DNA from 2 places in the Priestia sp. 40 genome. Region 2 is predicted to be linked to the other one. Evidence: riboswitches for the same ligand, from Rfam matches in the RefSeq annotation. Region 2 holds a riboswitch; the other holds the start of a gene.
The links. A riboswitch is a leader RNA that binds a small molecule or an ion and turns the genes downstream of it on or off. The one in region 2 is predicted to bind cobalamin.
Positions count from the first base shown of each region.

Region 1 (3,970 bases), on a different contig from region 2:
TCAACCCTACGATTTGCTCATGGCGAACATTTTCTTTCATCAAATATTGCTCATACTCTAAAGAAGGAGTATCTGAATAATAGTCTTTATGAACAAATCGATTGTAAAAGGTGTCCGTTTCCGTGATGCCTGTTCCTAAAACGCCTGAGCTGTATGTTTTATAAGACGTCTCGGTTTTCATGATTAAAAGCTCAGGCCGTTCTTCAATTTTAAGATGTGAAAAGGGACCAATCCCCTTTTCAATTCGAACTGGAATATGGTCCCTCTTTTTATTTATTGTACACCTCAGGGTATACTGCTTTTGCTAAGTCCTCTAAGCCATCTACAATACGAGGTCCTAAGCGGTTGATTTTGTTTTGATCAACCTTCTCGATGTTACCCTCTTTTACAGCAGTCATGCTGCTCCAAGCGGGACGCTTCATAATCTCATTTTTGTCTGCATCATACGTTGCGATAATAACGTCAGGGTTTAGCTTAACAACTTGCTCTTCAGAAAACTTAACCCAACCCTTTTCACTAGCAGCTACGTTATCAGCACCGATCATAGTAAGCATTTCGTTCATGAACGTACCTTTTCCTGTTGTATAAACCTCAGGAGCTCCTGATACCTCTATCCATACTTTTTTACGATCTTCTTTTGAAATCGTTTTTGCTTTTTTCTCAATTGAAACTACTTTTTCTTTCATGTCTTTAATTGTTTGATTAGCTTCTTTTGTTTTACCCGTTAATTTACCGATTTGCGTAATAGAATCATAAACCGTATCAAACGTTGTTGAATCTTTTACAACAAATACCGGAATACCCGCACTTTCAATTTGTTTAAATACTTCATCCGAAACGCCCATACTTGAAGCGTGTGCCAGGACTAAATCAGGATTTAAAGCGATAACTTTTTCTGCATTAACGTTCATATCTCCCACCTGCGCTTTTTTCTTTACGCTTTTAGGATAATCATCGTTGCTTGTGACACCGACTAATTCTTTTTCAAGGCCAAGGGCATATACAATCTCCGTATTACTTGGCATTAATGAAACAATTTTCTTAGGCTGTTTTTTCAACGTAATTTCTTTATCACGTGCGTCTTTTACCTTTACTGGAAACGCAGCTTGTGACGTTTGTGCTGTATCTTGCTTCGTTTTTTTATCACTGTTGCTTTGGCTGCCTGCACCGCATGCAGCAAGTACGATGACTAACAGTGCAATAATGGAATACGAAAGCCATTTTTTCATTTAAATACTCCCCCTATATATTGTTCATTGTGAATACGAAACCTCCACGTTAAAGAAAAAGCAAATGATCATGCAAAAAGCAGCGCTATCCCGTTTTTCCGCTTTGACTATGTATACTGCTCGCCGGCAGCTTCAAAATAAAAAAGCTTTACTTTCAATTGAAAGCAAAGCAGGTAACGTCAAGATAAGCAGGAAAAGAATCCGTTCACTATACTTGATATGTATGTTCATTACCCTGCTTCACCCTTCCTCGAAGGTTTCACAGCTAACAATAAGGCAGGTCTCCTGACTTACGCACAAAGCGCTTACAGTGGCGGGACCGCGCTGGTTTTTCACCAGACTTCCCTTTTCACTCAATCTTTAAATTGAGACCTTATTGCTTTACGATTATTCACTTGTCCTAGTATACCCCACTCATCGAAAAATGGAAATAGCCATTCTCATAAAAAAAGCTGCGAGAATGCTCTCGCAGCTTAGGGAATTAAAGAGTTGCTAAAAATTCACGGACCGCTTCAGGCGTTTTAGCATTTGCACTGTGCAGGTGCGCAATTTTTTCACCGTTTTTATATACAAGAAGAGACGGAATACCCATTACATTGTTTTCAGCAGAAAGTTCTTCAAACTCATCCTTGTCAATTTTAAACCATGCTTTATCTGTATTTTCGTCAACGATTTCATCAATGAACATATCCAAACGTTTGCAATCAGGACACCACGTTGTCGTAAAAATCCCAACGCTTAGTGTTTCGTTCTTAATTTGTTCGCGAAATTGTTTTTCTTCCGTAAATTGTTTCATTGTGTTACCTCCGGCATCTATTCGTTCCTTCTCACTATTCTATGGTAAGAAGTCTGACTTCATTATAAACGATTTTTTTATCGTTGTGCTAATGTTTCAGCTTATTTAGACCATAACGGTTTTAGACGTAAAAAAATGCTAGCTTAAAAAAGCTAACATTTCGAAATCGTAGAATGTTGTGTCTATTATCAGCTAAACCATTTAGGCGGCATGTTTCGGTTCCAATAAATTTTCCCTAAATCATAATGCTTTTGAAAATTATCTGCAGCTGCATGATAGTGAAAATTAAACCAGTATCCATCTTTTGGAGGATTTTCGCGCCGTACATGAAATCGTATTAAGTCCTGACCGGTTTCCCGGTCATATACATGGAAAATCTTTTCACCGTAGCCAGCAGCAGGGTGCTCGCTTATCTCGAGATTCTGAATTGACTGTTCACGTTCAGTGCCAATGTCGGTCAGCACTTCTTCAATTTTAGGTAACACTGCTTGACGAAATTCATCTTCAATGACAGGCCCAATTTTTGTTCCGAATTTTTCCACTGACTGTTTTTCAGCTGATTCCATTGCATACGTAACAAATGATGAAACGTCTTCATATTTTGGTTCTTCATATGGCAAATGAATATCTTCTATAACAGCTGTGACAGGAGTTGTTTCTCTTACATACCCTGCTTTATGTTGCTTGTCCGCTTTTGCATCATCAACGTATAAATATTCTGGTGGAGTGACAAGCCCAAATGTAAATACTGTAATAAATACAACTAGCATTCTTTTTATCCATCTAGGCATTCGTATCTTTCCTTTCTCATCTTTTCCCATATGGTCTTTTCATATCGTAAAATTCATTATCATAACTCACTAGGTATTGTAACATACTTATTAATTTTTTACCTATATTTGCTTATTCATTTATGCTGTCTACGGGCATTCGAAGACTTTTTAGTTAGCACCTTCCTTCTTCTGTTTGAGGTTGTCACACCGAGCGGAAACCTATACAAGATATTCCTTTTTTGCTGGATGCTTAAACACAAAAGTATTTTTATGTTCAAAAATATATCATACTTTTATGAACTTTAGATGAAATTCATAAAAAAAACTTCCAAAACTTTTTAATTCCTAAAAGGTTTTGGAAGTCTTTTCAATGAACGTTATCCATTTTACTTTTTTGTTTATTTTTGTATATCAATTGTCCCGTAATGAAATTTTGATGTTTTTCGTTTTTGCACGGTAAATCCGTGTTCTTCAAAACGACTGCTTTTCCAATGATCTTTGAGCACGACCTTTTGTTTGGCTACTCTTTTTGCTTCTTGTATAGCCATTGGTGTCAGCGCGGTATACAGTGCTATTGCTTTAATACCGTTAATTCCATTCGATCCATCAATTTGCTCTTGAAACATAGGGTCAAAGTAGACAACATCAAAAGAATTATCTTCACAACACGCCAAAAACGATTCAAAATTTTGATGAACCACGTTTATACGCTTCATTGCATCATTCAACTCTTGTACGTCACTTTCCCAATTTAAAAGTCCTTGTTTGACTAAATAAGCTACATAGCGGTTGCCTTCTAGTCCGACAACTTTTCCACTTTTCCCTACCGCTGCGCTCGCCATCATACTATCCGACGCAAGACCAAGTGTACAGTCAAGCACGCTCATTCCGTTTTCCAAACTAGCAGCTTCAATAAACGGATCACGTTCTCCGCGCAGCCATCTCTTCACTCTAAACATAGCGGAATTTGGATGAAAAAAAATAGGTTCTTCTTCATTTTGGACGTGCAATTCTACTCTATTTTTACCGACAACCAGCACGTCTGCAGCTTCAAGATTTTGAAGATCTGCGACAGATTTCTTCTCTCTTGTTACAAAAGGTATACTTAAATCAGCGGCTACCTGCTTGGCTTTTACAATCATCTGTTCATTTGTTCGACCAGCAGTCGTAAC
Region 1 covers NZ_JBMPZA010000016.1:187,556-191,525, forward strand. The annotation lists gene ACO1DI_RS19370 (adenosylcobinamide amidohydrolase) at 1-181, opposite strand, end outside; gene ACO1DI_RS19375 (ABC transporter substrate-binding protein) at 270-1,229, opposite strand; cobalamin riboswitch at 1,488-1,620, opposite strand; gene ACO1DI_RS19380 (thioredoxin family protein) at 1,711-2,025, opposite strand; gene ACO1DI_RS19385 (YpjP family protein) at 2,214-2,816, opposite strand; gene ACO1DI_RS19390 (class I SAM-dependent methyltransferase) at 3,197-3,970, opposite strand, start outside.
Region 1: linked by a shared signal. The riboswitch ahead of ACO1DI_RS19375 (ABC transporter substrate-binding protein) and the one ahead of ACO1DI_RS18075 (sodium:proton antiporter) in region 2 are both predicted to bind cobalamin.

Region 2 (3,970 bases):
ATCGATATTTATCAAATTCACGTAGAAGAGCCTTCTTTAGAAGAAATCTTTTTGCAAAAAAACATCGTGGATCATTCGCAGGTAAGTTAATGGGCAAAAATCTGTTGGCTTACCACTCAGCCTGACTACGTTATTTATAAATACCAGTTAGGAAGCTTCTGACAAAAACATGTTCATTTTCTTCAGAAACTGATAAGATAGCTAATGACATTTAAAAATAAGAAAGGATTTCGATTATGTTATCAGCTATTAATTCAGTAGACTATACCATTTTCCATGCGGTGAATCAGTACGCCTCGCATGTGAAGTTTGTAGATTCGCTGATGGTATTCTTTGCAGATTATGCCCAGTATGTACTTATTGTTTTACTCGGCTTGTTTTTACTTATTAATAAAAACGGCAGCCGTGTTGTAGCATTCCAAGCTTTATGTGCTTGTGCCACAGGAGTCATTATCAATAAAGTGATTAGTTTATTTGCTTATCGAGATCGTCCATTTATCTCTCACCACGTGAATCAGCTTATTGATCACGCCGCGAATTCTTCATTTCCAAGCGATCATGCTACGTCTGCATTAGTTATCACTTTTACCATTTGGCTACATTTCAAACGTTCAGGGCGCATGTGGGTTGTAATGGGTGCACTCATTGCATTTTCACGCGTATGGGTTGGCGTTCACTATCCATTCGATGTGTTAACAGGAGCTATTCTAGGCTGCGTGCTCGCGTTGTTTATTCATTATGTTATTTTTAATACCAAAATTATGAGAGCTATTACCAATCTGTCTATTTTTCGAAAATCAGCTTATGACGGGCAGTCTCAATATTATTAAGAAAAAGCCGCAAATACGCGGCTTTTTTTATTGGGAAATTTTTAATGCATTTAATACTTGTTTTTTAAAATTAAATTTTGTACAATTAAATTACAGAAACGATAAATAAAAAACTTTTAATAAAATTACTAAAAAAGAGGAGAGATTTATACATGAAAGCTTTATATGAAACAACAGTCGTTAACACAGGTGGAAGAACAGGAGAAGTTCATTCTTTAGATAATATCTTTAATTTAGATGTTGCAACACCTCCAGCACTTGGTGGAGAAGCAACAACAGCAACAAACCCAGAGCAGCTATTTGCAGCTGGATACAGTGCTTGTTTCAACAGTGCGTTAGAATTTATGTTGAAAAAACATAACGTAGAAATCAAAAGCAGTGAAGTAAAAGCTACTGTTCAGCTGCTTCCAGATAAAGCTGATCAAGGAGTAAAAATTGCTGTAGCGCTTGAAGCTCATATCGAAGGCTTAGATTTAGAAACAGCGAAAAAATATGTAGACCTAGCTCACTCATACTGCCCGTATTCAAAAGCAATCAGCGGTAACGTAGACGTAACGGTAGAAGTAATTTAATTGCTTTAAAAAGCCCTGCTAAGCATGTAAAGCTTAGCAGGGCTTTTTTATTTGAATTTTCTCTATTCATTTGTAAGCGGTACTAGTATAATGAGGAAGAAAATGAATCATTCGCACAGTTTAGGTGCTCTTACATAGCGTAAGAGGTAACAGGGAATCGAGTGCAAATCTCGAGCGGTCCAGCCACTGTAAGCAGGGAGTTTTCTATCTTATCGTCACTCAAAACGGGGAAGGCGGTAGAAAATGATGATCTCAAGCCAGGAGACCTACCTATTCTGTACACTTGACTCTTCTAGGAAAGAGGCGGTGTATCAAGGTACGCAGTGAGCAATTGCTGTTTATTTTCATATGCCGACACATCCTCAATTTCTATAGAATTGAGGCTTTTTTATGTTTTATTTTAAAAAAAGGAGTGTAGGAAATGGAAGGTTTATCAGTTTTTTTACTTGTCTTTTTATTAGGAATCAGGCACGGATTGGATGCAGATCACTTAGCTTTTATTGATGGCCAGACCCGATATAATTGGCGAATGGGGAGCCGTTTTGCCCCGTGGGTCGGCACGCTGTTTTCACTAGGTCACGGAGGAATGGTGGCCGTCACGGCCGGGGTGCTTGGCGTGGTGATGAAGAATTTTACGTTTCCATCGTATTTCGATCATTTTGCATCCTGGGTATCCATTATCTCCCTCTTTCTAATCGGGACATTAAACACATATCATTTGCTTCGAACCAAAAATAAAGAGGAAGAGTTTGAGCTGAGCGGGTTAAAAGGGAAGTTTATTCCGAAAATCGCAAAAGGAACAACGAATCCTTTTTTAATTATTCTTGTAGGAGCGTTGTTCGCTTTAGCAGCCGAAACGGTCAGTCAAACGGCCGTGTGGTCTCTAGCTGTAGGGAACGCAGGCAAGTATACGCCGCTTTTATTAGGACTAGTATTTATGTTTGGTATGATGCTGACAGATACAATCGATTCACTGATTGTACATAAAATGGTGAATGAATCGAGTAAGTTTGGGCGATCTGCTTCCCGCTTGATGGGCTGGGTTATTGTTGTCCTCGCGTATGGTGTGTCACTCTATTTAGCATTCACTTTCTTTAACCCATGGGCCGAAGTAAACTTTGAAATGGTTGGCGTTATTCTGTTTATTTTTTTAGTGTCTATGTTTGTTTTTGTGAGTGTGAAGTCAAAAGGGAAAAATATTAAAATAAATGTCAATTAGTCAAACGAAAGCTTTAATCTGTTGAAGATTGAAGCTTTTTTGTATGAATTTGTTGAAGTTTATGGCTATTTTCGGTCTGTTATGAATAAGTTAAAGTATTATCTGTATTTAAATGATGGAAAATTGTCTGAAAACCATTATAATTAAGGATAATTTAAGGTCGTTATGTGAAACGTAGAACATAGTTATACGTACGATAAATAAAAGCATTTAATGCAAGCAGCAGGGGTTGTTTGGAGGAGGAATTGATTTGAGTCAGGTAATGGTAGAACAAAGTGTATTTAGTTATTTAAAAGAACACGAACAAGAGATGCTTGAAGATTTAGTTGGATTTGTGAAAAAAGAATCACCGTCCTACAGTAAAGAGTTAGTAGATCAGTGTGGAATGTATTTAACGGAGCTGTTTCAAAAGCGTTTAGGGGTAGGGTACGAAATTATAGAAGAAAAAGAAGTAGGAAACCATTTGAAATTTACGATTGGAGAAGGAGAAAAGCAGCTTTTAATTATCGGTCACTTTGACACGGTATGGGAAAAGGGAAGGCTGAGTCTAAGAACAGAGGGAAACAAGCTGTACGGTCCGGGAATTTTAGACATGAAAGGCGGCATTGTGCAATCTATATGGGCGATTAAAGCGATTCAAGAGCTTGGCTTATCGCTCGATAAAAAAATTGTGTTTTTCTGCAATTCGGATGAAGAGATTGGGTCAATTTCTTCTAAAAAATACATTGAAGAAGAAGCACAAAGAAGTGAAGCAGTGCTAGTAGCGGAACCGGCTGTGGCGGGTTCAGGTGCGTTAAAAACGTCGCGCAAAGGAGCGGGAATTTTCACCGTAAAAGTATGGGGACGAGCAGCACACGCGGGTAATCACCACAAAGAAGGAATCAATGCGATTGAAGAGCTTGCGCGCCAAGTGATTTTCTTGCAGGGCTTAACAGATTATGAAAAAGGTACAACGGTGAACGTTGGAACATTTACAGGAGGCAGCGGTACAAATGTAGTGCCGGAATATGCAGAAGCACACGTAGATTTACGTGTTTCTACAGAAGAAGAAGCGAAACGTATGACGGATATTATTTTGAACTTAACACCCATCTTAAAAGGGATAAAGCTCGAAGTAACGGGAGGCATGAACCGTCCTCCGATGGTGAAGTCTAAACAAACGGAAGAGTTATTTGAATGCGCTCAGTCAATTGCGGCCAAACTGGGTATGAAATTAGAAGAAGCGGCTGTTGGCGGCGGAAGTGATGGCAATTTTACAGCGGCCATTGGTGTTCCCACGTTGGATGGATTAGGAGCATGCGGAAAAGGAATACATGCGGAATATGAACATATTCAAATTGATACGTTGT
Region 2 covers NZ_JBMPZA010000015.1:622,428-626,397, reverse strand. The annotation lists gene ACO1DI_RS18090 (ABC transporter ATP-binding protein) at 1-90, shown strand, start outside; gene ACO1DI_RS18085 (undecaprenyl-diphosphatase) at 237-830, shown strand; gene ACO1DI_RS18080 (organic hydroperoxide resistance protein) at 983-1,402, shown strand; cobalamin riboswitch at 1,508-1,690, shown strand; gene ACO1DI_RS18075 (sodium:proton antiporter) at 1,824-2,621, shown strand; gene ACO1DI_RS18070 (M20 family metallopeptidase) at 2,851-3,970, shown strand, end outside.